Regions from separate parts of the Rummeliibacillus sp. G93 genome, predicted to be linked through region 2. Evidence: a T-box and tRNA genes for the amino acid it is inferred to sense, from the RefSeq annotation. Region 2 holds a T-box; the other regions hold tRNA genes.
What was found. A T-box is a leader RNA that pairs with one kind of tRNA and senses whether it is charged. The one in region 2 lies ahead of M2M59_RS10335 (valine--tRNA ligase), so its partner is inferred to be a tRNA-Val.
Positions count from the first base shown of each region.

Region 1: it has a tRNA-Val gene. The T-box ahead of M2M59_RS10335 (valine--tRNA ligase) is inferred to sense a tRNA for this amino acid. The anticodon was not compared.
Region 3: it has a tRNA-Val gene. The T-box ahead of M2M59_RS10335 (valine--tRNA ligase) is inferred to sense a tRNA for this amino acid. The anticodon was not compared.

Region 1 covers NZ_CP097314.1:3,042,809-3,053,602, reverse strand. The annotation lists rRNA gene M2M59_RS15445 (16S ribosomal RNA) at 1-1,183, shown strand, start outside; rRNA gene M2M59_RS15440 (23S ribosomal RNA) at 1,375-4,303, shown strand; rRNA gene rrf (5S ribosomal RNA) at 4,417-4,532, shown strand; tRNA gene M2M59_RS15430 (tRNA-Thr) at 4,803-4,875, shown strand; tRNA gene M2M59_RS15425 (tRNA-Glu) at 4,978-5,052, shown strand; tRNA gene M2M59_RS15420 (tRNA-Val) at 5,073-5,148, shown strand; tRNA gene M2M59_RS15415 (tRNA-Tyr) at 5,155-5,238, shown strand; tRNA gene M2M59_RS15410 (tRNA-Gln) at 5,244-5,318, shown strand; tRNA gene M2M59_RS15405 (tRNA-Lys) at 5,323-5,395, shown strand; gene rocF (arginase) at 5,572-6,474, shown strand; gene sigW (RNA polymerase sigma factor SigW) at 6,823-7,386, shown strand; gene M2M59_RS15390 (zf-HC2 domain-containing protein) at 7,400-8,020, shown strand; gene cdaA (diadenylate cyclase CdaA) at 8,252-9,094, shown strand; gene M2M59_RS15380 (CdaR family protein) at 9,094-10,413, shown strand; gene glmM (phosphoglucosamine mutase) at 10,491-10,794, shown strand, end outside.
Region 2 covers NZ_CP097314.1:2,061,522-2,072,315, forward strand. The annotation lists gene M2M59_RS10315 (sensor domain-containing diguanylate cyclase) at 1-452, opposite strand, end outside; gene M2M59_RS10320 (bifunctional folylpolyglutamate synthase/dihydrofolate synthase) at 537-1,781, opposite strand; gene M2M59_RS10325 (ATP-grasp domain-containing protein) at 1,867-2,733, shown strand; gene M2M59_RS10330 (ATP-grasp domain-containing protein) at 2,738-3,532, shown strand; gene M2M59_RS10335 (valine--tRNA ligase) at 3,602-6,250, opposite strand; T-box leader at 6,299-6,512, opposite strand; gene M2M59_RS10345 (hypothetical protein) at 6,833-7,480, opposite strand; gene hemL (glutamate-1-semialdehyde 2,1-aminomutase) at 7,616-8,908, opposite strand; gene hemB (porphobilinogen synthase) at 8,908-9,891, opposite strand; gene M2M59_RS10360 (uroporphyrinogen-III synthase) at 9,888-10,652, opposite strand; gene hemC (hydroxymethylbilane synthase) at 10,642-10,794, opposite strand, start outside.
Region 3 covers NZ_CP097314.1:79,843-90,636, forward strand. The annotation lists gene lysS (lysine--tRNA ligase) at 1-775, shown strand, start outside; rRNA gene M2M59_RS00395 (16S ribosomal RNA) at 1,395-2,942, shown strand; tRNA gene M2M59_RS00400 (tRNA-Ile) at 3,041-3,117, shown strand; tRNA gene M2M59_RS00405 (tRNA-Ala) at 3,129-3,204, shown strand; rRNA gene M2M59_RS00410 (23S ribosomal RNA) at 3,316-6,244, shown strand; rRNA gene rrf (5S ribosomal RNA) at 6,371-6,486, shown strand; tRNA gene M2M59_RS00420 (tRNA-Val) at 6,495-6,570, shown strand; tRNA gene M2M59_RS00425 (tRNA-Thr) at 6,580-6,655, shown strand; tRNA gene M2M59_RS00430 (tRNA-Lys) at 6,664-6,739, shown strand; tRNA gene M2M59_RS00435 (tRNA-Leu) at 6,750-6,834, shown strand; tRNA gene M2M59_RS00440 (tRNA-Gly) at 6,871-6,945, shown strand; tRNA gene M2M59_RS00445 (tRNA-Leu) at 6,951-7,039, shown strand; tRNA gene M2M59_RS00450 (tRNA-Arg) at 7,073-7,149, shown strand; tRNA gene M2M59_RS00455 (tRNA-Pro) at 7,153-7,229, shown strand; tRNA gene M2M59_RS00460 (tRNA-Ala) at 7,249-7,324, shown strand; rRNA gene M2M59_RS00465 (16S ribosomal RNA) at 7,446-8,993, shown strand; rRNA gene M2M59_RS00470 (23S ribosomal RNA) at 9,186-10,794, shown strand, end outside.

The sequences.
Region 1 (10,794 bases), 980 kb from region 2:
GAATCTTCCACAATGGACGAAAGTCTGATGGAGCAACGCCGCGTGAGTGATGAAGGTTTTCGGATCGTAAAACTCTGTTGTAAGGGAAGAACAAGTACGTTAGGAAATGAACGTACCTTGACGGTACCTTATTAGAAAGCCACGGCTAACTACGTGCCAGCAGCCGCGGTAATACGTAGGTGGCAAGCGTTGTCCGGATTTATTGGGCGTAAAGCGCGCGCAGGTGGTTTCTTAAGTCTGATGTGAAATCTCGCGGCTCAACCGCGAGCGGTCATTGGAAACTGGGGAACTTGAGTGCAGAAGAGGATAGTGGAATTCCAAGTGTAGCGGTGAAATGCGTAGAGATTTGGAGGAACACCAGTGGCGAAGGCGACTGTCTGGTCTGTAACTGACACTGAGGCGCGAAAGCGTGGGGAGCAAACAGGATTAGATACCCTGGTAGTCCACGCCGTAAACGATGAGTGCTAAGTGTTAGGGGGTTTCCGCCCCTTAGTGCTGCAGCTAACGCATTAAGCACTCCGCCTGGGGAGTACGACCGCAAGGTTGAAACTCAAAGGAATTGACGGGGGCCCGCACAAGCGGTGGAGCATGTGGTTTAATTCGAAGCAACGCGAAGAACCTTACCAGGTCTTGACATCCCAGTGACCGCTCTAGAGATAGAGTTTTCCCTTCGGGGACATTGGTGACAGGTGGTGCATGGTTGTCGTCAGCTCGTGTCGTGAGATGTTGGGTTAAGTCCCGCAACGAGCGCAACCCTTGATCTTAGTTGCCATCATTTAGTTGGGCACTCTAAGGTGACTGCCGGTGACAAACCGGAGGAAGGTGGGGATGACGTCAAATCATCATGCCCCTTATGACCTGGGCTACACACGTGCTACAATGGACGGTACAAAGAGTCGCAAACTCGCGAGAGCAAGCTAATCTCATAAAACCGTTCTCAGTTCGGATTGTAGGCTGCAACTCGCCTACATGAAGCCGGAATCGCTAGTAATCGCGGATCAGCATGCCGCGGTGAATACGTTCCCGGGCCTTGTACACACCGCCCGTCACACCACGAGAGTTTGTAACACCCGAAGTCGGTGAGGTAACCTTTTGGGGCCAGCCGCCGAAGGTGGGATAGATGATTGGGGTGAAGTCGTAACAAGGTAGCCGTATCGGAAGGTGCGGCTGGATCACCTCCTTTCTAAGGAATTTAACGGAATACAGACTTCGTCTGTAGGATTAACATCTTGCTGTTCAGTTTTGAGGGTTCATACTCTCAAAACCTTGTTCTTTGAAAACTGGATAAAACGACATTGAAGAAATTCTTAAGTAACACATTTATTAAGTTTTAAATTTTTTAGGCTTAATAACTTAAAGGCTTTATAAGCCAACGGTTAAGTTATTAAGGGCGCATGGCGGATGCCTTGGCACTAGAAGCCGATGAAGGACGGCACTAACACCGATATGCTTCGGGGAGCTGTAAGTAAGCTTTGATCCGGAGATTTCCGAATGGGGAAACCCTCTATCCGTAATGGGGTAGAATCTTGACGTGAATTCATAGCGTCTTGATGGCAGACTCAGGGAACTGAAACATCTAAGTACCTGAAGGAAGAGAAAGAAAAATCGATTCCCTTAGTAGCGGCGAGCGAAATGGGAAGAGCCCAAACCAAGAGGCTTGCCTCTTGGGGTTGTAGGACACTCTATACGGAGTTACAAAGGAATGCGTTAGGCGAAGCGGTTTGGAAAGACCCACCATAGCAGGTAACAGTCCTGTAGTCAAAAGTGCATTCTCTCTTGAGTGGATCCTGAGTACGGCGGAACACGTGAAATTCCGTCGGAATCTGGGAGGACCATCTCCCAAGGCTAAATACTCTCTAGTGACCGATAGTGAACCAGTACCGTGAGGGAAAGGTGAAAAGCACCCCGGAAGGGGAGTGAAAGAGATCCTGAAACCATGTGCCTACAAGTAGTTAGAGCCCGTTAATGGGTGATAGCGTGCCTTTTGTAGAATGAACCGGCGAGTTACGATTACATGCAAGGTTAAGTTGAAGAGACGGAGCCGCAGCGAAAGCGAGTCTGAATAGGGCGAATAAGTATGTGGTCGTAGACCCGAAACCAGGTGATCTACCCATGTCCAGGGTGAAGGTAAGGTAACACTTACTGGAGGCCCGAACCCACGCACGTTGAAAAGTGCGGGGATGAGGTGTGGGTAGCGGAGAAATTCCAATCGAACCTGGAGATAGCTGGTTCTCTCCGAAATAGCTTTAGGGCTAGCCTCGTGATGAAGAATCCTGGAGGTAGAGCACTGTTTGGACTAGGGGTCCATCCCGGATTACCGAATTCAGACAAACTCCGAATGCCAGTGATTTATACACGGGAGTCAGACTGCGAGTGATAAGATCCGTAGTCAAAAGGGAAACAGCCCAGACCACCAGCTAAGGTCCCAAAGTAATTGTTAAGTGGAAAAGGATGTGACGTTGCTTAGACAACCAGGATGTTGGCTCAGAAGCAGCCACCATTTAAAGAGTGCGTAATAGCTCACTGGTCGAGTGACGCTGCGCCGAAAATGTATCGGGGCTAAACAATTCACCGAAGCTGTGGATAGACATCTACGATGTCTGTGGTAGGAGAGCGTTCTAAGTGCTGTGAAGTCAGACCGGAAGGACTGGTGGAGCGCTTAGAAGTGAGAATGCCGGTATGAGTAGCGAAAGATGGGTGAGAATCCCATCCACCGAATGACTAAGGTTTCCTGAGGAAGGCTCGTCCTCTCAGGGTTAGTCGGGACCTAAGCCGAGGCCGACAGGCGTAGGCGATGGATAACAGGTTGATATTCCTGTACCACCTCCCTGCCATTTGAGTAATGGGGGGACGCAGTAGGATAGGGTAAGCGCACTGTTGGTTATGTGCGTCCAAGCAGTAAGGCGTGAGAGTAGGCAAATCCGCTCTCTATAACGTTGAGCTGTGATGGCGAGCTCTTTAGAGCGAAGTTCCTGATTTCACACTGCCAAGAAAAGCCTCTAGCGAGGCAGGAGGTGCCCGTACCGCAAACCGACACAGGTAGTCGAGGAGAGAATCCTAAGGTGAGCGAGAGAACTCTCGTTAAGGAACTCGGCAAAATGACCCCGTAACTTCGGGAGAAGGGGTGCTCTAGTAGGGTGCAAGCCCGAGAGAGCCGCAGTGAATAGGCCCAGGCGACTGTTTAGCAAAAACACAGGTCTCTGCAAAACCGTAAGGTGACGTATAGGGGCTGACGCCTGCCCGGTGCTGGAAGGTTAAGGGGATTGCTTAGCGCAAGCGAAGGTGAGAACCGAAGCCCCAGTAAACGGCGGCCGTAACTATAACGGTCCTAAGGTAGCGAAATTCCTTGTCGGGTAAGTTCCGACCCGCACGAAAGGCGTAACGATCTGGGCACTGTCTCAACGAGAGACTCGGTGAAATTATAGTACCTGTGAAGATGCAGGTTACCCGCGACAGGACGGAAAGACCCCGTGGAGCTTTACTGTAGCCTGATATTGAATTTTGGTACAGCTTGTACAGGATAGGTAGGAGCCATTGAAACCGGAGCGCCAGCTTCGGTGGAGGCGTCCTTGGGATACTACCCCAGCTGTATTGAAATTCTAACCCGTACCCCTGATCGGGGTAGGAGACAGTGTCAGGCGGACAGTTTGACTGGGGCGGTCGCCTCCTAAAGAGTAACGGAGGCGCCCAAAGGTTCCCTCAGAATGGTTGGAAATCATTCGTAGAGTGTAAAGGCACAAGGGAGCTTGACTGCGAGACCTACAAGTCGAGCAGGGTCGAAAGACGGGCTTAGTGATCCGGTGGTTCCGCATGGAAGGGCCATCGCTCAACGGATAAAAGCTACCCCGGGGATAACAGGCTTATCTCCCCCAAGAGTCCACATCGACGGGGAGGTTTGGCACCTCGATGTCGGCTCATCGCATCCTGGGGCTGTAGTCGGTCCCAAGGGTTGGGCTGTTCGCCCATTAAAGCGGTACGCGAGCTGGGTTCAGAACGTCGTGAGACAGTTCGGTCCCTATCCGTCGTGGGCGTAGGAAATTTGAGAGGAGCTGTCCTTAGTACGAGAGGACCGGGATGGACACACCGCTGGTGTACCAGTTGTTCTGCCAAGAGCATCGCTGGGTAGCTATGTGTGGACGGGATAAGTGCTGAAAGCATCTAAGCATGAAGCCCCCCTCAAGATGAGATTTCCCATTACGCAAGTAAGTAAGATCCCTCAAAGACGATGAGGTAGATAGGTTCGAGGTGGAAGTGTGGCGACACATGGAGCTGACGAATACTAATCGATCGAGGACTTAACCAAATTTCTTAAGAACCTTCAATTCACGTTTATCCAGTTTTGAAAGAACAACTTTCTTTCAATAAGAAGGATTTCAAGACACGAGCAGTAGTGCGATGTGTATTGGAAGCCGTAAGTCTAGTAATGATGGCAAAGAGGTCACACCCGTTCCCATGCCGAACACGGAAGTTAAGCTCTTTAGCGCCGATGGTAGTTGGGGGCTTCCCCCTGTGAGAGTAGGACGTTGCTAGGCATATTAAGACACTGCTGATTCAATCAGTAGTGTCTTTTTTATTACATAAAATGTGAAGGCTTGTTGCCGTATAAATAGCCTTGAGATAGTTTTCTAATCATCACTTATTGTTTAAATGAAGGTAATAGACTTCATCCTATATAAAAATAATTTATTTAGTTAAAGTAATCAAATAGTTTTTCATTATATTGTTGACAAAAGATTGTATCCAATTTACAATTAAAAATGTCTTTGCCATTAGGATTAATGCGTTGTTATAATCTAATATATGCTTCCATAGCTCAGTAGGTAGAGTGCTTCCATGGTAAGGAAGAGGTCACCGGTTCAAGCCCGGTTGGAAGCTTATTTATAAAGGTTAAACTTTTTAGGTTAAAACTGTTGCTTTTTATAAATTAGTATGGTAAAATAATTCTTGTCTTGTTAAAGAGATATACATAAAGCGGATGGCCCCTTGGTCAAGCGGTTAAGACACCGCCCTTTCACGGCGGTAACACGGGTTCGAATCCCGTAGGGGTCACCATCTTATATAACTAATATTGTGGAGGATTAGCTCAGCTGGGAGAGCATCTGCCTTACAAGCAGAGGGTCGGCGGTTCGATCCCGTCATCCTCCACCATTTGTCGGAGGGGTAGCGAAGTGGCTAAACGCGGCGGACTGTAAATCCGCTCCTTCGGGTTCGGCAGTTCGAATCTGCCCCCCTCCACCATCTATTGGGGTATAGCCAAGCGGTAAGGCAACGGATTTTGATTCCGTCATGCCCTGGTTCGAATCCAGGTACCCCAGCCATTTTGAGTCATTAGCTCAGTTGGTAGAGCATCTGACTTTTAATCAGAGGGTCGTAGGTTCGAATCCTACATGACTCATTTCTTATATAAAACCTTCTTCTTTTATTAGAAGAAGGTTTTTTGTTGTTTCTAAATAAGTATAGATTCTAGTATTCCAGTTTTCTTTTTGAATAAACATACAAAAAAATGTGACGTTGAGCCATCCCTATAAAAGCGGTTACAATATTAGCAGAATACAAAGGGGGTATTTAATAATGAATACATCATTAAACATCACAATGATTGGGGTACCAATGGACTTAGGTCAACAACGCAGGGGTGTAGACATGGGGCCGAGCGCCATCCGTTACGCAGGCGTGCATGAACGTTTAGAAACGATTGGACATACGGTAGAGGATTTGGGGAATATCGTCATTGAACCTGCAAAAGAAGAGCCAAACACAAAACTACGCAATTTATCAGCTGTATTGAAAGCAAATACAGAGCTAGCTAATAAAGTGAATGAAATGGTTAAAGAAGAACACTTCCCATTAGTATTGGGCGGAGATCACAGCATTGCCATTGGTACTTTAGCAGGTCTCTCAGATCACTATAGCAATTTAGGTGTTATTTGGTATGATGCGCATGCAGATATGAATACAAGCGATACATCACCATCAGGTAACATTCATGGTATGCCACTTGCTATAAGCATGGGTTTGGGACATGATAGTTTAGTAAACATTAGAAACTATGCACCTAAAGTGAAACCAGAAAACATCATTATCATTGGGGCACGCTCAGTGGATGAAGGCGAAAAAGAACTTATCCGGGAAAAAGGCATTAAAGTGTATTCAATGCATGAAATTGATCGTTTAGGCATGACATATATTATGCAAGATGCAATCAACTACTTAAAGGACAGAAATGTAGATGGTGTTCATTTATCACTTGATTTAGACGGTATTGATCCAATCTATACACCAGGTGTAGGGACTCCAGTTCCAGGCGGTATTACATATCGAGAAAGCCATTTAGCAATGGAAATGTTGCATGAATCAAATCTTATTACGTCTGCAGAATTTGTTGAAGTAAACCCTATTTTAGATGAAAAGAATCAAACAGCTGAAGTAGCGGTAGCATTAATGGGTTCTTTATTTGGTGAAAAGCTAGTATAAAAATGGGCGACTGCCCATTTTTTTTTTATTTTAATTTACAAAATGGAAAACATAAATTAAAAATGTTGGATATTTCCTTCCTGATTCTTGTTATAATAAAGTGATGTAACAATCAAAGAAGATTACTAAACATCATTTTTTTTATCTAGGTGGAATGATAAGAGACCCTATGAAACTATTTGCTAATTTCAAGAGTTTTTGGACTGTAGGTTTATTATCTAATCATCACATGTCCTATAAGTTTTATGATGGAAACACGTTAGCTGATAAAATTTAATGATGAAAAAATGAAACCAAACAATACTGCGATACGTATAGTATGTAGCCGCATGGCGGAGGGGAATTCACATGGACTCGATCACGAACAAAAGAATAAAGCAAGTGCTGAAAGGTGACCAGCATGCGTATTCCGAAATTGTAAGCCTCTATCAACAGAAGGTCTACCAAATATGTTATCGTATGCTTAATAATCAGCATGAAGCAGAAGATATTGCGCAAGAAGCTTTTATACGGGCCTATACTAATTTACATACGTTTGATCTCAATCGGAAATTCTCAACCTGGCTTTTCCGGATTGCTACAAACTTATGTATAGACCGTATAAGAAAAAAGAAACCTGACTATTATTTAGATGCAGAGGTAGCAGGTACTGACGGGCTTGATATGTATTCTCAGATTTCTTCACCGGATCGATTGCCGGAAGAAGAAGTAGAAGGAATGGAATTGCAGGAGCGCATTCAATACGAAATCAGCTGTTTATCCGAAAAATATCGGACAGTGATTATCTTAAAATATATCGAAGAACTGCCGTTGCAAGAGATTAGTGAAATTTTGAATATACCGCTTGGAACGGTTAAAACACGTATACATCGCGGACGTGAAGCTTTAAGAAAGCAACTAAGTAATTTGTAGGAGGGGTTTCACAATGAATACATGCCCTAAAGAGATTGTGCAATATATGCATGAATATCTAGATGGGGATATTGCCAGTGAGCATGAGCAAGAGCTTCAAAAACATTTGTACAATTGCTCAGATTGCCGAAAGCATATGCAAGAGTTGGAAGATACAATCGCATTTGTGAAAGGCGCCATCGCTATCGCCACTCCTCCCCGTTTTGTAAATCAGGTTATGCAGCGGCTACCTAGGAGAAAAATGAAATACGGATTTCAACGTTTTATCCGCAGACATCCAATTGCTATTGCTGCCGCTTTATTTTGCATTTTTATGAGCGCATCCTTTCTGTCGGGCTATAAAAATGATCAACAGTTTTCATATACAAAACAGCCAAACTTGCAGGTTGAGGGGCAAACGGTCATTGTGCCTGAAGGTGAAACGATAAAAGGCGATCTTCTTGTCAAAAATGGAGATATTCTTGTGAAGGGTGCAGTTGATGGTGATATAACCGTGATCAACGGAAAGTATATGGCGTCCTCTGCCAACGTGACAGGGCAAATCGAGGAAATCGATGAAATGTTTGAGTGGCTATGGTATAAGATAAAAAACAGTGCTAAAAAAGCATGGTCTATTATAGATAATAATGAATAAACTAATGATTAAGTCTGCTATCACAGTAGGCTTTTCTGTTTTATCCCGTATTATGAAGCTACAAGAGACTTACATTAAACTTTAATAACCTGAATACTGTTCGTAAAGGCCCAAATGGCAATGGGGCTAAAAGAATGTCATTGCTTGTAAGGCCACTTCATCCGGGCAGAAAATAGAGCAGTTATGCTATACTTGATATAAACGTACTCGCTAGAAAAGTGGGGGATCCACATGTCTTTTATTAATGAATTTACACAGTTTACAAACAATCAATGGGTAAGAATGGTTTTAAACGTCATCGACATTCTGTTGGTCTGGTTGGTTATCTATAATATTCTTATATTAATCCGGGGTACAAAGGCCGTTCAGCTTTTAAAAGGCATATTCGTCATAATTATCATTCGGATTATTACAGTTTATTTTGGATTGACTACACTCGGCTGGATGACAAAACAGGTAATTGAATTTGGATTTTTAGCCATTATTATTATCTTCCAACCTGAATTGCGTCGAGCACTCGAGCAATTGGGGCGAGGCAAGTTGTTTGCTAGAAGTAATATGCAGGAGGAAGAAGAACAAACTCGGCTAGTTACTGCTATGTCCAAATCAGTAAGCTATATGGCTAAACGAAGAATTGGCGCCCTTATCTCCATTGAGAGAGAAACAGGTCTGAATGAGTATATCGAGACAGGGATACCGATGTATTCTGAGATTTCTTCAGAATTAATCATAAATATCTTTATCCCGAATACACCGCTTCATGATGGAGCAGTTATTGTACAAAAAAATAAAGTTGCAGCCGCTGCTTGTTATCTACCGCTTTCTGAAAGTCCTTTTATTTCGAAGGAATTGGGAACGCGTCATCGTGCTGCGATAGGCATTAGTGAAGTGACAGATGCAATTACTGTGGTCGTCTCTGAGGAAACAGGAGCTATCAGTTTGACGATCAACGGGGACTTGCACCGTGACTTATCAATTGAAGAGTTTGAGGTCCGCCTGAGAAATGCTTGGTTCGGAGGAGCTACTAATTCAGTAGGTGCTTCTAAATGGGGCTTATGGGGGGGTAAGAAATAATGGATAAACTTTTTGAGAGTCCATGGTTTCTTCGTATTATGGCGCTCCTGTTATCACTTTTGATATTTTTTACCGTTAAATCAGAGACGAGCACAGACAACAATACAACACCTACATCTGATCATCAAACGGAAGTAATTAAGGATGTGCCAGTAGAAGTTCTTTACGATAGTGAAAATTTAATTGTTTCAGACATACCAAAGACGGTAGACGTTTCGATTGAAGGTCCTTTAGCATTTGTCATCCGTACAAAAGCTATTAGGAACTATCATGTTTATTTAGATCTCAGCAAAGAGACAATTGGAGAGCACAAGGTTAAATTTAAATCCAAAGGCTTCTCAGATAAGCTGAATGTACAAATTGAGCCGTCTACCATCAATGTATCAATAGAGGAAAAGGTAACAAAGACATTCAAAATTGACCCTGACTTTAATGAAAGCAGACTATCGCCGAATTATTTCATTAAAACGATGACGGCGAATCCAAGTGAAGTGACTGTCACTGGTGCCAAAAGTGTTATTGATAACATCGCCTATATTAAAGCCATGTTATCTAGTGACGGTAACATTAATGAGTCTTTCACAAAAGAGGCACCTGTTAAAGTATTGGATCGCGATATGAATAAATTAGATGTCTCGATCAGTCCGGCTACAGTATCAGTTAAAGTTGATATTGGTGAATACAGCAAAGAAGTTCCTCTATCACTTAATATAAAAGGATCGCCAAAGGGTAAGAAAGTAAAATCGATTAAAGCAGAAGAAACGATGATTACATTATTCGGTTCTAAAAATGACTTGGAGAAGATTCAATCTCTTCCTGTCGATGTTGATGTTACTAAACTTAAAAAATCCGGCGATATATCCGTAAACTTGGATAAGCCCAATGGTGTGACAAAGTTATCATTCAATCAATTACGTGTACATGTAATAGTAGATGACACATCTTCATCTTCTGGTTCAGATCAAAATCAAGAGAAAGAAAAAGAAGACAAAAATGCAGACAATGAAGAAACAAAAGTAACAGAAGCACCCGTTTCTACCTCTACTGTTACGTTAAACGATATAGCCGTTAGCATAGAAAATTTAGACACTGACCAGTATGAAATAGAAGGCAATGCCAACCATTTTGTATCTGTTCTTGTGACTGGTGAAAAGCAACGACTTGCCAATATAGCCAAATCAGATATTCGGTTATATGTGGATGCAAAAGATGTAAAAGAGGGTATAAACAATCTGGAGATTATGGGTGAAAGCCCAAAAGGAACTACATGGAAGGCAAATCCAAATACAATGAAACTAAAAATTAGCCAAATTTCATAAAAGTGAAACTCCATAAAAGCAGGGGTTTCTTCTAGTTCATAAAATTGCATTTAGAGTTTTGAAGGAGAGAATACACAATGGGTAAATATTTCGGTACAGATGGCGTACGCGGAGTCGCCAATAGTGAACTAACACCAGAATTAGCATTTAAATTAGGGCGCTTCGGCGGCTATGTTTTGACAAAGGAAACAAGAGAACGCCCTAAAGTTCTAATTGGACGAGATACGCGTATTTCCGGGGAAATGTTAGAAGGTGCACTTGTAGCTGGTCTCTTATCAGTAGGAGCAGAAGTAATGCGTTTAGGCGTCATTAGCACACCAGGAGTCGCTTATTTAACTCGTGCGATGAGTGCGCAAGCAGGCGTTATGATTTCTGCATCTC
Region 2 (10,794 bases):
TTTACAACAATATAGAGCAAACCATATCCTACAATGTCCACTGTGTTCATGGAATGTATATCTCCACCAAGCCACAAAAAGGCTAATCCGCTGAGAAGTGATACAAGGAAAAACATAATAGAATTCCATGGAATCCGATATAACATATTGCGATTTAATTTCAAATTATATAGTAAAGGAACTAATGAAATCTGAAAAACTACTATTTCAATAAATAATCCAAAACGCAAAAACAAAGCGAGACTTACCCATTGTGTTAAGAAAAAGGGAGTTCCATTAATGAATGCTGGAAACGCCGAGGTTAAAAGGCTTAATGCCGTAAAACCTGCTAACAATGGCCAATTAGTAGCTTCATTCGGCGGATAATATTGATATACCGTATAGATGCTGAGAGGTATGCAAACGATCCATATCATGAAGACCACAAGTTGAAATGCAAACGACTTTTTCACTCCTGCTTTCCTCCCATTCAGCAAATAGATAATGTAAATTATACCACAAGTTAAAATAGTTTCAATTATCAAAAATAGACATTTTTACCCATTTAATAGTTCCTCTCGCCAACTTGCAAGCAAATATAAAGAGCCGGTTATAATGACTATTTCATCATTTTTTTCCTCTATTATATGACGAATATTTTTCTTTGAGACCTCTTTAACATGACTACTAGATAAGTTATATAAGTTTTCAGCAGGCATCGCACGCTCATTATCTACATCAACAAATGTAAAACCATTCCCTACTTCTTCTAAAATACGCAAAACACCTTTTACATCCTTGTCTCTCAACATACCTACAATAAAGTGTATCTTTTGACCTCTGAACTGTTCTTTAACGGTATCTACTAGTGTTCTTGCACTTGCGGGATTATGAGCTCCATCAATGTATAATTTGCTGGAAATTTTCTCAAAGCGGCCTGCAAGTTCCGCATGGCTAATCCCATTTTGAATAGCCTCTGGGTGAACTTGTATATGTAGATGCTGTGCAACTTGGAGGAATGCTGTGATTGCTAGCGCCATATTGCTACGCTGGTGCATTCCTGGCAAGCTACGGTCTAGATTATTAATTCGAAAATTTGGTGCGATATAGGTTTCTGATTTCTCTTCTCCCTCAACAGAGAAATCTTTTCCATATACAAAAAGCGGTGCTTCACATTGCTTGGCTTCTTCTATAAAAACTGCCATTGCATCTTCTGGCAGATCGCCTGTAATTATCGGTCTACCTTGTTTTATAATGCCTGCCTTATGGCCCGCGATACTGGCTAGTGTATCACCTAAAAAGTTTGTATGCTCTAACGCAATGCTAGGCACAACTGAAACGATGGGCATCACAACATTTGTGCTGTCATAACGTCCACCCATTCCGCATTCAATTAACACAATATCCGCTTGAAAACGCTGGAATGCTAGAAAAGCTGCAACTGTTAGTAATTCAAAATCAGTACATTTTCCGTCTAAATCTGCATCTCTCATGATACTAAAAATGGCAGCTAATTCATCAGGCGCAATTGGCTCCCCGTTTAATTTGATTTGGTCATGTACGTCCTTCATGCATGGTGACATGAAAGAGGCTGTTTTTAAGTCATGGCTTTGAGCTATTCGCTCAATCATTGTAAGCGTAGACCCCTTGCCGTTAGTGCCTGCTAAATGGATAATCGGCAAGTTTTTTTCCGGGTGTCCTACTAACTCTAGTGCTTCTTGAATTGCAGTTAATCCCGGTTTGATTTCTGAATCGCTCGATATATGGAAACGTTCCTTATAATAGTCTAATTTAGGTATCAAGGTAAAAACTCCATTCTATGTATTCTACATTTTTCATGCTACACTTTAAAATATATTATAGCACTTGTGTGAGAGGGTTTTGATGATGAAAACATGCTGGATTATATATAATGGTAGCTTAATAAATGATAAGTTTTTAGATCAAGCAAGGTTGATGGCGGAAGCGGCGGAAGCTCTTGATGTGAGACCCATGATTTTTAAAAACTATGAGATTATGATGAAGCTTGACGAGGAACTAGAGAAAAAGCCTGACTTTGTGATTTTCTTAGATAAAGATATTTTATTAGCCACTTACCTAAAAAATAAAGGAATTCCTATATTCAATGACCCAGAAGTAATTGAAACATGCGATAACAAAGCAAAACAATACATACAGCTTGCTAGTAAAGGAATACCAATGCCAACAACTATCATTGCACCAAAGGTGTATCCTAAATTCACCATAAGAGATAGCGGTTATTTTGAAAATGTTCTTAAAACGTTGGGCTTACCTATGATTATAAAAGAAGGCCACGGCTCATTCGGCATGAAAGTGTATCTTATTTCAACCGAAAAGGACTTCTATGAAAAAGTAGATGAATTGAGAGGCGTTGATTTTGTCTTTCAAGAGTTTATTTCCTCTAGCCGTGGCAGAGATATTCGCGTCAATATAATCGGCGATGAGGTAGCAGCTGCTATGTATCGCCATTCGGAAACAGATTTCAGGGCGAATATCACAAACGGTGGCGTTGCAGAAAAAATTGCATTAACAAAGGAGCAAAAAGATATTGCGCTCCGTGCGGCAAAAGCAGTTGGCGCCGAATTTGCAGGTGTTGACCTTCTATTTGGACCCAACGAAGTGCCACTCGTATGTGAAGTGAACGCTGCAGCGCATATTCGCAACTTATATGAAGTGACTGGCATCAATGTCGGTGTGCCATTTATTCAATATATTTTGAAGATAATTGGGTGATCATATGAAAGCATATATCTTATATGAGGAGCAGGATGCCTTCAATAATAGATTTTTTATTGAAGAAATGATAGAAGCTGCTAAGAGAAAAGATCTGGATTTAAAGTTAATCTTTGTGGATGATTTAGATATCGACAGTTTTCTAGCTCGCTTGGATAATCCTCTATTTGTATGGAACCGCACACGCTCAGCATCTATTGCATCTAAGATACAATCAGCAGGAATTAGAATTGTAAATAAACCATTTGTGAATGACCTGGCAAATAATAAAAGAAAAACAATAGAGTTTGCTAATTCCCTCGGTATTCCTACTGTTCCAATATTAGACGAAGTGCGGGACTTCCCTGTTGTCATCAAAACAGTAGATGGGCATGGCGGCGATGAAGTTGCACTATGCCAGAACGCTGAACAACTTTCGCATTATGAAAAGAAATGGCATGATAGACCAACACTATTACAACCTTATATCGAAACATATGCCACAGACCTTCGAGCATGGATTGTTGGTGATCAAATCATTGGCTGCGTCAAACGCGTTGGCAATGATGATTTCCGTTCGAATTACACACGTGGCGGATCAATTGAAAAATATTCTTTATCAGAGACTCAAACGCAACAAATTTTGCTTCTGCAAAAAGCTCTGCAAAGTGACTATATCGGCATTGACTTCTTACTTCTTCCGAACGGTGATTGGATGTTAAATGAAATCGAGGATCCTGTCGGCGCAAGATCTTTTTATAAATTATTTAACGATGATTTAGCAGAGATTTTGTTGAATTATTTGGTTGCCAGTATATAAAAATTTTTGAGCTGCAATACTTTCTATTCACAAAAAAAGCCGCCCCTATCCAAAAGGGCGGCTTTTTCTTTACATATTCTTTAATTCAGCAATACGTTTTTCTACTGTATTAAATTTCTCTAGGTAGTCTGCTTCTTTTTCACGCTCTGCAGCAACTACATCTTCTGGGGCTTTGGATACAAAGCGTTCATTGTTTAGTTTACCTTGAACACGTTTGACTTCTTGTTCCCATTTTTTCAATTCGTTTGTAAGTCGTTCGATTTCTGCTTTCACATCGATTAGACCTTCAAGCGGTAAGAAAATTTCAGCGCCTGACACGACAGCTGACATGGTTTTCATGTCGACTTGTAGATTTTCACCTAGTGAAAGTGTTTCTGGATTACAGAACTTTTCAATATATGCTTTGTTTTCTTCTAGGACAGCCAGTGTTTGGGCATCTTTTGCAGAAATATACATCGGTACTTTTTTGCTCATTGGTGTATTCACTTCTGCTCTGATGTTACGAACAGCACGAATAATGTCCATCAACAATTTCATATCCTGAGATTGTTTAGCAAAGTGAAGATCATCCTTTACTGCAGGCCAAGAAGCAACAGTAATAGACTCGCCTTCATGCGGTAGATTTTGCCAAATTTCTTCGGTGATGAAAGGCATGAAAGGATGAAGCAAACGCATTGTATTGTCGAGAACATAAGCTAGAACTGAACGTGTCATTTTCTTCGCGGCTTCATCTTCACCATAAAGCGGTAATTTAGCCATCTCAATATACCAGTCACAGAAATCATCCCAGATAAAGCTGTGTAAATGGCGGCCAACTTCACCGAATTCGTATTTATCAGCAAGTCTTGTTACTTCTTCGATGGTTTCATTTAATCGTGTCAAAATCCATTTATCCGCAACTGATTTTTCACCAGTTAGGTCGATCTCTTCATATGTCATGCCATCCATGTTCATCAAAGCAAAACGTGAGGCATTCCAAATTTTATTGGAGAAGTTCCAAACAGCTTCAACTTTTTCAGTTGTATAACGAAGATCTTGGCCAGGTGATGATCCTGTTGCTAGGAAATAACGAAGTGAGTCAGCACCATATTGACTGATTACATCCATTGGATCAACCCCGTTACCTAGTGATTTGGACATTTTACGTCCTTCCCCATCGCGTACTAAACCATGGATTAAAACGTCTTTGAATGGACGCTCACCTGTAAACTCAAGCCCTTGGAAGATCATGCGTGATACCCAGAAGAAGATGATGTCATAGCCTGTAACTAATGCGCTTGTTGGATAATAGCGTTTAAAATCTTCACTATTTACATCTGGCCAGCCCATTGTGGAGAAAGGCCATAAAGCAGATGAGAACCATGTATCAAGGACATCCTCATCACGCGTCCAATTTTCTTCATCTGCAGGAGCAGTTTTACCTACGTACACTTCGCCTGTTTCTTTGTGGTACCAAGCCGGAATTTGATGGCCCCACCATAGTTGGCGTGAAATACACCAATCGTGGACATTTTCCATCCAGCGTGTGTAGGTGTTTTCAAAACGATTTGGTACAAAGTTTACTTTTTCGTTTTCTTTTTCCTGTAATTCTAGCGCTTCTTTTGCAAGAGGTGCCATTTTTACAAACCATTGTTTTGAAAGATAAGGCTCTACTACTACTCCTGTACGTTCAGAATGGCCAACAGAATGCATATGGTCAACAATCTTGATAAGGACGCCTTGCTCTTGTAAGTCTTTCACGAGCTGCTTGCGGCATTGGAAGCGGTCCATACCTTGGTATTTGCCAGCCAATTCATTCATCGTACCATCTTCATTCATTACTTTAATGCGTTCTAAATTGTGACGGTTGCCGACTTCGAAATCATTCGGATCATGTGCTGGCGTCATTTTAACAACGCCTGTACCGAATTCCATATCAACATAATCATCTGCTACAATCGGAAGTTCACGGCCGACAATCGGAAGAATAGCTGTTTTGCCAACTAAGTGTGCATAACGTTCATCGTTCGGATTAACAGCAATACCAGAGTCACCTAGCATAGTTTCAGGACGTGTTGTCGCAATCTCAAGTTTACCTGAGCCATCTGCTAGTGGGTATTCCATATGATAGAAAGCACCTTGAACATCCTTGTAAATTACTTCGATATCTGACAATGCTGTTTTTGCTTGTGGATCCCAGTTTATGATTCGTTCACCACGGTAGATTAAATCTTTTTCATATAATTTAACGAATACTTCTTTTACTGCTTCTGAAAGACCTTCATCCAATGTAAAACGTTCGCGTGAATAGTCTAGAGATAAACCTAGTTTTGACCATTGTTCACGAATTGTGCCAGCATATTCTTCTTTCCATTCCCATGTTTTTTCAAGGAATTTTTCACGTCCTAAATCATAGCGAGAGATATTTTGTTCTCTTAGCTTCGCTTCCACCTTTGCTTGTGTAGCGATACCTGCATGGTCCATTCCAGGTAGCCAAAGCGCATCATACCCTTGCATACGTTTCATACGAATTAAAATATCTTGCAATGTTGTATCCCATGCATGGCCTAGATGCAATTTCCCTGTTACGTTTGGGGGCGGAATAACAATTGAGTAAGGTTTTTTCTCGCTGTCAGGCTGCGCTTTAAAATAATCGCCTTTCAACCACCATTCATAGCGGCCTTTTTCAATCGTCTGTGGTTCATATTTAGTCGACATGGATGTGTTTTGTTCTTCCATTAGATCTCCTCCTTAAATGCTCGTTATACAAAAAAATCCTTCACCCTATAAAAGGGCGAAGGAATATTCGCGGTACCACCTTAATTTCAGCATAAAAAAACTGACTCTTCATTGTATAACGGCTCTTCACCGGTTTTTGCTACTTCAATGTTCACAAAAACTGCTCCAGGGCTACATTCAAACGTCTACTTGAGGAACTTTCACCAACCGTTCCCTCTCTAACAAGTAGGAGCGTTCTACTCCTCCCCTTCAAAGCATATATATATAGCTGTATACATTGTAGCGAATAGTCCCTAATTTTTCAAGTTTTTTCGCAAAGCTACTTTTCTCTAAATGACCTACAAAAACCCATCCCTAGCTACATAAAATACTAGGAATGGGTTTTTCATTAAAATAGAAAGGAGCTTCTACATGAGAAGACGATATAATCCATACTTGCTGCCGCCTTGGTTGCGGAAAACACGTTTCTATTGTAAAGGGATTATTATCCCATTCACATGCTTTCAATTCGTACGAATCATTATTTTTCCGACAACCTGGGATATTATCATCCTACTGCTCTTTATAGGTCTTTGGTACTTACTACATTCTGACATTATTTAATGGTATTTCCTCAACCGAATAATGTTCCTCTAAATCCCACAGTATTTGACTTAAGATAGATTCATCTTGATCTACTACAATTGGCTTTTCTAGAAGGTCCATTGGCGATTCATTCGTTGTAAGTTGTACAACTTTTTCCGTCTCCGCTAATTGGACCTCTTCATTTTGAACTACTTCTGACTGTGCTTCCACTCTTGGGGTTTCAACCACTTCTTTTTCTTCAACATTTTTATATTCGCAATCTACCTGACAACTAATCACGCAAATTCCATTATCGGACACTTTTGTTTGAAGATTTTTTGTGTTTAGGACAACGGTTGATTGGTCAATCTTATCATTTGGCAAGCTTACATTTAGAGGAATAGCATACTCAAAATAGCCTTCATTACCTTCAACATCCACTTCATCTACAAGCGTACTCTCGTTTTCTAATTGCTGCATTACCTCTTGAGTGTCATCGAATTCCACATTAGCGGCAATGTGATAAATACCAGTAAGTGATACGGATAATTCATCCTCTTGCTGTTCCCAACGGGGTGTAATTTTCACTTTGTTTAAGCTAGTTGGTTTACCATATATTTCAGGAAAAACGAATGATTCATTTATTTCCCAGGTAATCTTTTTCATATTTACATTCCCTCCTCTATCTTTATCTATATGTATACTAATGAGTTTATAGAACCAGCTAGTTATCTAATTAATATATTAAAATAGAATTAAGAAATAAAAAAACAGCAGAGCATATACGCTCTGCTGAATGTCTTAACGTGCTAATTGTTTAAATACTTTTTGGAAGGCTTTCACTGTTTGTGCAATATGTTCTTCCGTATGCGCCGTTGAAAGGAAAACACCCTCAAATTGGGATGGCGGTAAGAAAATCCCTTCTTCTGTCATTAGCGTATAGTACTCTGCAAATAATTGCAGATCAGATGTTTTAGCAGTTTCAAAATCAATAACATTTTCATTTGTTAGGAAGTAACCAATCATAGACCCTGCACGATTTACTGTGTGCGGGATATTGTATGTTTCAGCTGCCTCACGGAAGCCTGCTTCTAATTGGTCACCTAACTTTTTGAAGTAGTCATACGACTCTGGCGTTAAATGATTCAACGTTTCAAGGCCAGCTGTCATAGCAAGCGGATTGCCTGATAATGTTCCTGCTTGATAAATTGGTCCTGCTGGTGCAATGTGTTCCATGATTTCACGAGAACCACCGAAAGCTCCAACCGGCAGACCACCACCAATTACTTTCCCAAGACAAGTCAAATCTGGTGTAACCCCAAGATATCCTTGAGCACTGTTGAATCCAACACGGAAACCTGTCATAACTTCATCAAAAATTAATAGTGAACCTGCTTTTGTAGAGATATCTCGCAATCCTTCTAAAAAGCCTGGAAGCGGTGGCACACAGCCCATATTTCCCGCTACAGGTTCAACAATAATCGCTGCGATATCTTCTCCATACATCTCAAAGACCTGTTTTACAGACTCTAAATCATTGTAAGGAACTGTTATCGTATTTTGAGCAATACTTAACGGCACCCCAGGGCTATCCGGCAAACCAAGTGTTGCCACACCTGAGCCTGCTTTAATAAGTAATGAGTCGCCATGGCCATGATAAGAGCCTTCAAATTTCAAAATCTTGTCGCGACCTGTATAACCACGCGCTACACGTATAGCACTCATTGTCGCTTCTGTACCCGAAGAAACCATACGAATCATTTCAATAGATGGTACACGTTTGATTACTTCTTTAGCCAATTCATTTTCAATCACAGTAGAAGCACCAAAGCTTGTACCTGATTCAGCTACACGTTGAATCGCAGCTACCACATCAGGATGTGTATGACCTAAGATAAGAGGACCCCATGACAATACGTAGTCGATATAATCATTGCCATCTACGTCTGTAATGATTGCACCTTTCCCTTTTTCCATTACGATCGGATCCATATTTACCGCATTAAATGCACGAACAGGGCTATTGACGCCACCCGGCATTAAGTGAATTGCTTCCTGAAAAGCTGCTTTTGATTTTTCATGTGAACGTGTCATTATTTCTCCTCCATCCAACGAACTGCATCTTTTGCATGATAAGTAATGATTAAATCAGCGCCTGCACGTTTCATGCCAAGTAATGTTTCTAATACGACTTGTTTTTCATCGATCCAGCCATTAATTGCAGCTGCTTTGACCATCGCATATTCACCACTTACATTGTAGGCAACAACAGGTAAATCAAAGTTATTGCGAACATCTCGCATAATATCCAAATAAGACAAGGCTGGTTTTACAATTAAGAAGTCCGCTCCCTCTTCTACATCAGATTCAGCTTCACGCATTGCTTCCATACGGTTTGATGGATCCATTTGATACGTTTTGCGGTCGCCGAATTGTGGTGCACCATCTGCTGCGTCACGGAATGGACCGTAATAAGCAGATGCATATTTTACTGCGTAAGACATAATCGGAACATCTTCATAACCCGCTTCATCTAATCCTTTACGAATAGCAGCTACAAACCCGTCCATCATATTAGAAGGTGCGATAATATCTGCTCCCGCTTCTGCTTGTGAAACCGCTGTTTTAGCCAATAAATCTAATGATGGATCATTTAAGATTTTTTCATCTTCTGATACAACGCCACAATGGCCGTGAGAAGTAAATTCACATAGACAAGTATCAGCAACTACCACAACTTCAGGGTAATTTTTCTTAATAAAACGAGTAGCTTCTTGGACGATGCCATGATCATGATAAGCTTGTGACCCTACTTCATCTTTTTCTGCTGGAAGTCCAAAAAGAATAACAGATGGAATACCAAGAGAAACAACTTCATCCATTTCTTCTCCTAAACGATCAAGTGAGAATTGAAATACACCTGGCATTGATGACACTTCATTTTTAATATTTTCGCCATCGATAACAAAGATTGGATAAATAAAGTCTTCTTTGTGTAAGTAAGTTTCTTTTACCATCGCACGCATCGCACTAGATTGGCGTAAACGTCTATGTCTTTTGTAATGTAAATCTGTCATGATGATCGTCCTTTCTTTTTAGCCAATTCTTCTATAATGGCCAACATCGTATATTTTTCTGGTTTAACATCTACCATTGCTCCGGCATTTAAGAGAGCCTGCTCAGTAACATGTCCAATAGCTGCGATTTGATAACCTCTCCAGCTTGTTTGCGGTACGACATATTTATTAAATACATCCACAGCAGAAGGACTCGCAAATATAATTGTTGCGTCCTTTGATTTTTGGATTAATGTCGTTAATTCACTGATATGCTCTGTATTTTGAATGGTTTCATAAACCGTCCATTCATCGACTGGAAACGGCAGCCCTTTCTTTATAGTAGCCTTTGCTAAACTACCTTTCAAGAATAGACAACTTTCAACCTTCCCAGCCACTTTAGGAAATTCGACAACAAATTTATCCGCACTGTATGTAGACGGCATAAAATCAATCTGAAAACCTATTTTTTCTAATGCACTTGCAGTTTTCTCACCCACTGCAGCAATCTTGGCTCTGCTTTTTTCTATGCTTAATGAAGCGCGGGCAAGCTTTTGTGAAAATGCTTCTACAGCATTTTGACTAGTAAAGATTAGCCATTCGCTGTTTAAGGCTTTCGCTAATTTTTCACCATCATTTGAAGAAGTGGCTTCTTGTACAGCAATGAGCGGCAAATGATATACATTGCCGCCCCTTTCTAAAATATGTGAAGATACTGAATGTGTCATCTTCGTGCCAGTCAGGACAATATTATGTCCACTCAATGGCAGATTAGTTGGCATTTTGCTCAGCCTTTACTTTTTGAATTAACTCATATGCGCCTTGGCTTGTTAGTTTTTCTGCCACTTCTTCTCCTGCAGCTTTTGCATCTTTTGAAGCAACTGATTCTTTATAAAAAACAGAGGCATCAGGAGCAGCTACTAG
Region 3 (10,794 bases), 1.3 Mb from region 2:
AATTGTCGGCGGTTTGGAAAAAGTCTACGAAATTGGACGAGTATTCCGTAATGAAGGTGTGTCAACTCGCCATAACCCAGAGTTTACACTACTTGAATTATATGAAGCATATGCAGATTTCCATGACATTATGGACCTTACAGAAGATTTATTTGTCCATGTGGCAAATGAAGTAATGGGTACAACACAAATTCAATACGGTGAAGACACAATTGATTTGTCTAAAGGCTGGAAACGTCTGCACATGGTAGATGCTGTTAAAGAAGCAACAGGCGTTGATTTCTGGAAAGAGATGACGAAAGAAGAAGCTCTAGCAGTAGCACGTGAGCACCATATCGATGTCAAAGAAACAATGGAAGTTGGCCATATTATTAATGAATTCTTTGAACAAAAAGTAGAAGAATCACTAGTACAACCAACATTTGTCTATGGACATCCAGTGGAAATTTCTCCACTAGCTAAGAAAAACCCTGAAGATCCCCGCTTCACGGATCGCTTTGAATTGTTCATTGTCCGTCGTGAACATGCCAATGCGTTTACGGAATTAAATGATCCAATTGATCAACGTGAACGTTTCGAAGGTCAAATGCGCGAAAAAGAGCAAGGAAATGATGAAGCGCATGAGATGGATGAAGATTTCTTAGAAGCATTAGAATATGGAATGGCTCCTACAGGTGGTTTAGGTATTGGAATTGACCGTTTAATTATGCTTTTGACTAATTCACAATCTATTCGCGATGTATTGTTATTCCCATTAATGCGCAATCGTGATTAATAGAAACAATGCTTATCTAACTGTAGGCAAATCCATTACTTTGGATTTGCCTACAGTTTTTTCTTTATATATGAATATTACGTTTCTAATTTAATGGTGAAGGGTTTAATAACTAAAGCCGACTTGTCTTGTGAAATGTTATTACTAATGATAGTAAGTAGAACATGATAATTGATAAAAATAGAAACATATAGTTTGGTGGGCGAAAACCAACTGGCGAATTATTAGAAAGTCGGAATTTGCTTTTTATCTTTTGTCTATTTTCCCTTGCAGAGAAAGTGTTTTGTTGATATACTTATTTGGTTGCCGAATTTAGATTAACTGAGATTAAAAATTCTTTTGATAAAGTTTGTTAAAAGTGTTGACTTAGTTAAGTGAACTTGGTATTATATTTAAGTCGCTTATGACGAACAAATGAAGAACAACAAAAGAATAAAAAGTTGTTGACTTCAAAAGGAAGTTATGGTATACTTAATAAGTCGCCAAAACAAGCGATAAACATGAACCTTGAAAACTGAACAAGCAAGATGTTAATCATTTAAACTTACTAACAACTGTTAGTTTTAAAGACATCATCGTAAAGATGATGCGCTAGTGAAATTTTGAGCAATCAAACACTTTTATGGAGAGTTTGATCCTGGCTCAGGACGAACGCTGGCGGCGTGCCTAATACATGCAAGTCGAGCGAATGATGAGGAGCTTGCTCCTCTGATTTAGCGGCGGACGGGTGAGTAACACGTGGGCAACCTGCCCTGCAGACTGGGATAACTTCGGGAAACCGGAGCTAATACCGGATAATCCATTTTACTTCATGGTGAAATGTTGAAAGGCGCTTTCGCGCCACTGCAGGATGGGCCCGCGGTGCATTAGCTAGTTGGTGGGGTAACGGCCTACCAAGGCGACGATGCATAGCCGACCTGAGAGGGTGATCGGCCACATTGGGACTGAGACACGGCCCAAACTCCTACGGGAGGCAGCAGTAGGGAATCTTCCACAATGGACGAAAGTCTGATGGAGCAACGCCGCGTGAGTGATGAAGGTTTTCGGATCGTAAAACTCTGTTGTAAGGGAAGAACAAGTACGTTAGGAAATGAACGTACCTTGACGGTACCTTATTAGAAAGCCACGGCTAACTACGTGCCAGCAGCCGCGGTAATACGTAGGTGGCAAGCGTTGTCCGGATTTATTGGGCGTAAAGCGCGCGCAGGTGGTTTCTTAAGTCTGATGTGAAATCTCGCGGCTCAACCGCGAGCGGTCATTGGAAACTGGGGAACTTGAGTGCAGAAGAGGATAGTGGAATTCCAAGTGTAGCGGTGAAATGCGTAGAGATTTGGAGGAACACCAGTGGCGAAGGCGACTGTCTGGTCTGTAACTGACACTGAGGCGCGAAAGCGTGGGGAGCAAACAGGATTAGATACCCTGGTAGTCCACGCCGTAAACGATGAGTGCTAAGTGTTAGGGGGTTTCCGCCCCTTAGTGCTGCAGCTAACGCATTAAGCACTCCGCCTGGGGAGTACGACCGCAAGGTTGAAACTCAAAGGAATTGACGGGGGCCCGCACAAGCGGTGGAGCATGTGGTTTAATTCGAAGCAACGCGAAGAACCTTACCAGGTCTTGACATCCCAGTGACCACTCTAGAGATAGAGTTTTCCCTTCGGGGACATTGGTGACAGGTGGTGCATGGTTGTCGTCAGCTCGTGTCGTGAGATGTTGGGTTAAGTCCCGCAACGAGCGCAACCCTTGATCTTAGTTGCCATCATTTAGTTGGGCACTCTAAGGTGACTGCCGGTGACAAACCGGAGGAAGGTGGGGATGACGTCAAATCATCATGCCCCTTATGACCTGGGCTACACACGTGCTACAATGGACGGTACAAAGAGTCGCAAACTCGCGAGAGCAAGCTAATCTCATAAAACCGTTCTCAGTTCGGATTGTAGGCTGCAACTCGCCTACATGAAGCCGGAATCGCTAGTAATCGCGGATCAGCATGCCGCGGTGAATACGTTCCCGGGCCTTGTACACACCGCCCGTCACACCACGAGAGTTTGTAACACCCGAAGTCGGTGAGGTAACCTTTTGGGGCCAGCCGCCGAAGGTGGGATAGATGATTGGGGTGAAGTCGTAACAAGGTAGCCGTATCGGAAGGTGCGGCTGGATCACCTCCTTTCTAAGGAATTTAACGGAATACAGACTTCGTCTGTACGATTAACATCTTGCTGTTCAGTTTTGAGGGTTCATATAAAAAACTATATTGTTACCCAAAAGGGGCCTATAGCTCAGCTGGTTAGAGCGCACGCCTGATAAGCGTGAGGTCGATGGTTCGAGTCCATTTAGGCCCACCATTTTTAATTTTGGGGCCTTAGCTCAGCTGGGAGAGCGCCTGCCTTGCACGCAGGAGGTCAGCGGTTCGATCCCGCTAGGCTCCACCAAATTGTTCTTTGAAAACTGGATAAAACGACATTGAAGAAATTCTTAAGTAACACATTTATTAAGTTTTAAATTTTTTAGGCTTAATAACTTAAAGGCTTTTATAAGCCAACGGTTAAGTTATTAAGGGCGCATGGCGGATGCCTTGGCACTAGAAGCCGATGAAGGACGGCACTAACACCGATATGCTTCGGGGAGCTGTAAGTAAGCTTTGATCCGGAGATTTCCGAATGGGGAAACCCTCTATCCGTAATGGGGTAGAATCTTGACGTGAATTCATAGCGTCTTGATGGCAGACTCAGGGAACTGAAACATCTAAGTACCTGAAGGAAGAGAAAGAAAATTCGATTCCCTTAGTAGCGGCGAGCGAAATGGGAAGAGCCCAAACCAAGAGGCTTGCCTCTTGGGGTTGTAGGACACTCTATACGGAGTTACAAAGGAATGCGTTAGGCGAAGCGGTTTGGAAAGACCCACCATAGCAGGTAACAGTCCTGTAGTCAAAAGTGCATTCTCTCTTGAGTGGATCCTGAGTACGGCGGAACACGTGAAATTCCGTCGGAATCTGGGAGGACCATCTCCCAAGGCTAAATACTCTCTAGTGACCGATAGTGAACCAGTACCGTGAGGGAAAGGTGAAAAGCACCCCGGAAGGGGAGTGAAAGAGATCCTGAAACCATGTGCCTACAAGTAGTTAGAGCCCGTTAATGGGTGATAGCGTGCCTTTTGTAGAATGAACCGGCGAGTTACGATTACATGCAAGGTTAAGTTGAAGAGACGGAGCCGCAGCGAAAGCGAGTCTGAATAGGGCGAATAAGTATGTGGTCGTAGACCCGAAACCAGGTGATCTACCCATGTCCAGGGTGAAGGTAAGGTAACACTTACTGGAGGCCCGAACCCACGCACGTTGAAAAGTGCGGGGATGAGGTGTGGGTAGCGGAGAAATTCCAATCGAACCTGGAGATAGCTGGTTCTCTCCGAAATAGCTTTAGGGCTAGCCTCGTGATGAAGAATCCTGGAGGTAGAGCACTGTTTGGACTAGGGGTCCATCCCGGATTACCGAATTCAGACAAACTCCGAATGCCAGTGATTTATACACGGGAGTCAGACTGCGAGTGATAAGATCCGTAGTCAAAAGGGAAACAGCCCAGACCACCAGCTAAGGTCCCAAAGTAATTGTTAAGTGGAAAAGGATGTGACGTTGCTTAGACAACCAGGATGTTGGCTCAGAAGCAGCCACCATTTAAAGAGTGCGTAATAGCTCACTGGTCGAGTGACGCTGCGCCGAAAATGTATCGGGGCTAAACAATTCACCGAAGCTGTGGATAGACATCTACGATGTCTGTGGTAGGAGAGCGTTCTAAGTGCTGTGAAGTCAGACCGGAAGGACTGGTGGAGCGCTTAGAAGTGAGAATGCCGGTATGAGTAGCGAAAGATGGGTGAGAATCCCATCCACCGAATGACTAAGGTTTCCTGAGGAAGGCTCGTCCTCTCAGGGTTAGTCGGGACCTAAGCCGAGGCCGACAGGCGTAGGCGATGGATAACAGGTTGATATTCCTGTACCACCTCCCTGCCATTTGAGTAATGGGGGGACGCAGTAGGATAGGGTAAGCGCACTGTTGGTTATGTGCGTCCAAGCAGTAAGGCGTGAGAGTAGGCAAATCCGCTCTCTATAACGTTGAGCTGTGATGGCGAGCTCTTTAGAGCGAAGTTCCTGATTTCACACTGCCAAGAAAAGCCTCTAGCGAGGCAGGAGGTGCCCGTACCGCAAACCGACACAGGTAGTCGAGGAGAGAATCCTAAGGTGAGCGAGAGAACTCTCGTTAAGGAACTCGGCAAAATGACCCCGTAACTTCGGGAGAAGGGGTGCTCTAGTAGGGTGCAAGCCCGAGAGAGCCGCAGTGAATAGGCCCAGGCGACTGTTTAGCAAAAACACAGGTCTCTGCAAAACCGTAAGGTGACGTATAGGGGCTGACGCCTGCCCGGTGCTGGAAGGTTAAGGGGATTGCTTAGCGCAAGCGAAGGTGAGAACCGAAGCCCCAGTAAACGGCGGCCGTAACTATAACGGTCCTAAGGTAGCGAAATTCCTTGTCGGGTAAGTTCCGACCCGCACGAAAGGCGTAACGATCTGGGCACTGTCTCAACGAGAGACTCGGTGAAATTATAGTACCTGTGAAGATGCAGGTTACCCGCGACAGGACGGAAAGACCCCGTGGAGCTTTACTGTAGCCTGATATTGAATTTTGGTACAGCTTGTACAGGATAGGTAGGAGCCATTGAAACCGGAGCGCCAGCTTCGGTGGAGGCGTCCTTGGGATACTACCCCAGCTGTATTGAAATTCTAACCCGTACCCCTGATCGGGGTAGGAGACAGTGTCAGGCGGACAGTTTGACTGGGGCGGTCGCCTCCTAAAGAGTAACGGAGGCGCCCAAAGGTTCCCTCAGAATGGTTGGAAATCATTCGTAGAGTGTAAAGGCACAAGGGAGCTTGACTGCGAGACCTACAAGTCGAGCAGGGTCGAAAGACGGGCTTAGTGATCCGGTGGTTCCGCATGGAAGGGCCATCGCTCAACGGATAAAAGCTACCCCGGGGATAACAGGCTTATCTCCCCCAAGAGTCCACATCGACGGGGAGGTTTGGCACCTCGATGTCGGCTCATCGCATCCTGGGGCTGTAGTCGGTCCCAAGGGTTGGGCTGTTCGCCCATTAAAGCGGTACGCGAGCTGGGTTCAGAACGTCGTGAGACAGTTCGGTCCCTATCCGTCGTGGGCGTAGGAAATTTGAGAGGAGCTGTCCTTAGTACGAGAGGACCGGGATGGACACACCGCTGGTGTACCAGTTGTTCTGCCAAGAGCATCGCTGGGTAGCTATGTGTGGACGGGATAAGTGCTGAAAGCATCTAAGCATGAAGCCCCCCTCAAGATGAGATTTCCCATTACGCAAGTAAGTAAGATCCCTCAAAGACGATGAGGTAGATAGGTTCGAGGTGGAAGTGTGGCGACACATGGAGCTGACGAATACTAATCGATCGAGGACTTAACCAAATTTCTTAAGAACCTTCAATTCACGTTTATCCAGTTTTGAAAGAACAAGAAATAGTTTTTTAAAAAAGTTGTTGACTTTTCTAGAAAACATGGTATAATAATTCTTGTCCTTAAATAAATAATAGGTCTAGTAATGATGGCAAAGAGGTCACACCCGTTCCCATGCCGAACACGGAAGTTAAGCTCTTTAGCGCCGATGGTAGTTGGGGGCTTCCCCCTGTGAGAGTAGGACGTTGCTAGGCTGTAATATGGAGGATTAGCTCAGCTGGGAGAGCATCTGCCTTACAAGCAGAGGGTCGGCGGTTCGATCCCGTCATCCTCCACCATATTTATTCGCCGGTGTAGCTCAGTTGGTAGAGCAACTGACTTGTAATCAGTAGGTCGAGGGTTCGACTCCTTTCGCCGGCACCACTTAAAATGAGTCATTAGCTCAGTTGGTAGAGCATCTGACTTTTAATCAGAGGGTCGTAGGTTCGAATCCTACATGACTCACCATTTTAATCACGCGGGTGTGGCGGAATTGGCAGACGCACTAGACTTAGGATCTAGCGCCGCAAGGCGTGGGGGTTCGACTCCCTTCACCCGCACCATTTTAAATTAAATATTGCCAGATTAACACAGCATATGCGGAAGTAGTTCAGTGGTAGAACATCACCTTGCCAAGGTGGGGGTCGCGGGTTCGAACCCCGTCTTCCGCTCCAAATATGCCGGGGTGGCGGAACTGGCAGACGCACAGGACTTAAAATCCTGCGGTAGGTGACTACCGTACCGGTTCGATTCCGGTCCTCGGCACCATTCTTATACAACAACATATTATTTACTATAAATGCGCCCATAGCTCAATTGGATAGAGCGTCTGACTACGGATCAGAAGGTTGTGGATTCGACTTCTGCTGGGCGCACCATTTCGGGAAGTAGCTCAGCTTGGTAGAGCACTTGGTTTGGGACCAAGGGGTCGCAGGTTCGAATCCTGTCTTCCCGACCATTTATACTATATATACATTGGGGCCTTAGCTCAGCTGGGAGAGCGCCTGCCTTGCACGCAGGAGGTCAGCGGTTCGATCCCGCTAGGCTCCACCAACATGAACCTTGAAAACTGAACAAGCAAGATGTTAATCATTTAAACTTACTAACAACTGTTAGTTTTAAAGACATCATCGTAAAGATGATGCGCTAGTGAAATTTTGAGCAATCAAACACTTTTATGGAGAGTTTGATCCTGGCTCAGGACGAACGCTGGCGGCGTGCCTAATACATGCAAGTCGAGCGAATGACGAGGAGCTTGCTCCTCTGATTTAGCGGCGGACGGGTGAGTAACACGTGGGCAACCTGCCCTGCAGACTGGGATAACTTCGGGAAACCGGAGCTAATACCGGATAATCCATTTTACTTCATGGTGAAATGTTGAAAGGCGCTTTCGCGCCACTGCAGGATGGGCCCGCGGTGCATTAGCTAGTTGGTGGGGTAACGGCCTACCAAGGCGACGATGCATAGCCGACCTGAGAGGGTGATCGGCCACATTGGGACTGAGACACGGCCCAAACTCCTACGGGAGGCAGCAGTAGGGAATCTTCCACAATGGACGAAAGTCTGATGGAGCAACGCCGCGTGAGTGATGAAGGTTTTCGGATCGTAAAACTCTGTTGTAAGGGAAGAACAAGTACGTTAGGAAATGAACGTACCTTGACGGTACCTTATTAGAAAGCCACGGCTAACTACGTGCCAGCAGCCGCGGTAATACGTAGGTGGCAAGCGTTGTCCGGATTTATTGGGCGTAAAGCGCGCGCAGGTGGTTTCTTAAGTCTGATGTGAAATCTCGCGGCTCAACCGCGAGCGGTCATTGGAAACTGGGGAACTTGAGTGCAGAAGAGGATAGTGGAATTCCAAGTGTAGCGGTGAAATGCGTAGAGATTTGGAGGAACACCAGTGGCGAAGGCGACTGTCTGGTCTGTAACTGACACTGAGGCGCGAAAGCGTGGGGAGCAAACAGGATTAGATACCCTGGTAGTCCACGCCGTAAACGATGAGTGCTAAGTGTTAGGGGGTTTCCGCCCCTTAGTGCTGCAGCTAACGCATTAAGCACTCCGCCTGGGGAGTACGACCGCAAGGTTGAAACTCAAAGGAATTGACGGGGGCCCGCACAAGCGGTGGAGCATGTGGTTTAATTCGAAGCAACGCGAAGAACCTTACCAGGTCTTGACATCCCAGTGACCGCTCTAGAGATAGAGTTTTCCCTTCGGGGACATTGGTGACAGGTGGTGCATGGTTGTCGTCAGCTCGTGTCGTGAGATGTTGGGTTAAGTCCCGCAACGAGCGCAACCCTTGATCTTAGTTGCCATCATTTAGTTGGGCACTCTAAGGTGACTGCCGGTGACAAACCGGAGGAAGGTGGGGATGACGTCAAATCATCATGCCCCTTATGACCTGGGCTACACACGTGCTACAATGGACGGTACAAAGAGTCGCAAACTCGCGAGAGCAAGCTAATCTCATAAAACCGTTCTCAGTTCGGATTGTAGGCTGCAACTCGCCTACATGAAGCCGGAATCGCTAGTAATCGCGGATCAGCATGCCGCGGTGAATACGTTCCCGGGCCTTGTACACACCGCCCGTCACACCACGAGAGTTTGTAACACCCGAAGTCGGTGAGGTAACCTTTTGGGGCCAGCCGCCGAAGGTGGGATAGATGATTGGGGTGAAGTCGTAACAAGGTAGCCGTATCGGAAGGTGCGGCTGGATCACCTCCTTTCTAAGGAATTTAACGGAATACAGACTTCGTCTGTAGGATTAACATCTTGCTGTTCAGTTTTGAGGGTTCATACTCTCAAAATCTTGTTCTTTGAAAACTGGATAAAACGACATTGAAGAAATTCTTAAGTAACACATTTATTAAGTTTTAAATTTTTTAGGCTTAATAACTTAAAGGCTTTTATAAGCCAACGGTTAAGTTATTAAGGGCGCATGGCGGATGCCTTGGCACTAGAAGCCGATGAAGGACGGCACTAACACCGATATGCTTCGGGGAGCTGTAAGTAAGCTTTGATCCGGAGATTTCCGAATGGGGAAACCCTCTATCCGTAATGGGGTAGAATCTTGACGTGAATTCATAGCGTCTTGATGGCAGACTCAGGGAACTGAAACATCTAAGTACCTGAAGGAAGAGAAAGAAAATTCGATTCCCTTAGTAGCGGCGAGCGAAATGGGAAGAGCCCAAACCAAGAGGCTTGCCTCTTGGGGTTGTAGGACACTCTATACGGAGTTACAAAGGAATGCGTTAGGCGAAGCGGTTTGGAAAGACCCACCATAGCAGGTAACAGTCCTGTAGTCAAAAGTGCATTCTCTCTTGAGTGGATCCTGAGTACGGCGGAACACGTGAAATTCCGTCGGAATCTGGGAGGACCATCTCCCAAGGCTAAATACTCTCTAGTGACCGATAGTGAACCAGTACCGTGAGGGAAAGGTGAAAAGCACCCCGGAAGGGGAGTGAAAGAGATCCTGAAACCATGTGCCTACAAGTAGTTAGAGCCCGTTAATGGGTGATAGCGTGCCTTTTGTAGAATGAACCGGCGAGTTACGATTACATGCAAGGTTAAGTTGAAGAGACGGAGCCGCAGCGAAAGCGAGTCTGAATAGGGCGAATAAGTATGTGGTCGTAGACCCGAAACCAGGTGATCTACCCATGTCCAGGGTGAAGGTAAGGTAACACTTACTGGAGGCCCGAACCCACGCACGTTGAAAAGTGCGGGGATGAGGTGTGGGTAGCGGAGAAATTCCAATCGAACCTGGAGATAGCTGGTTCTCTCCGAAATAGCTTTAGGGCTAGCCTCGTGATGAAGAATCCTGGAGGTAGAGCACTGTTTGGACTAGGGGTCCATCCCGGATTACCGAATTCAGACAAACTCCGAATGCCAGTGATTTATACACGGGAGTCAGACTGCGAGTGATAAGATCCGTAGTCAAAAGGGAAACAGCCCAGACCACCAGCTAAGGTCCCAAAGTAATTGTTAAGTGGAAAAGGATGTGACGTTGCTTAGACAACCAGGATGTTGGCTCAGAAGCAGCCACCATTTAAAGAGTGCGTAATAGCTCACTGGTCGAGTGACGCTGCGCCGAAAATGTATCGGGGCTAAACAATTCACCGAAGCTGTGGATAGACATCTACGATGTCTGTGGTAGGAGAGCGTTCCAAGTGCTGTGAAGTCAGACCGGAAGGACTGGTGGAGCGCTTAGAAGTGAGAATGCCGGTATGAGTAGCGAAAGATGGGTGAGAATCCCATCCACCGAATGACTAAGGTTTCCTGAGGAAGGCTCGTCCTCTCAGGGTTAGTCGGGACCTAAGCCGAGGCCGACAGGCGTAGGCGATGGATAACAGGTTGATATTCCTGTACCACCTCCCTGCCATTTGAGTAATGGGGGGACGCAGTAGGATAGGGTAAGCGCACTGTTGGTTATGTGCGTCCAAGCAGTAAGGCGTGAGAGTAGGCAAATCCGCTCTCTATAACGTTGAGCTGTGATGGCGAGCTCTTTAGAGCGAAGTTCCTGATTTCACA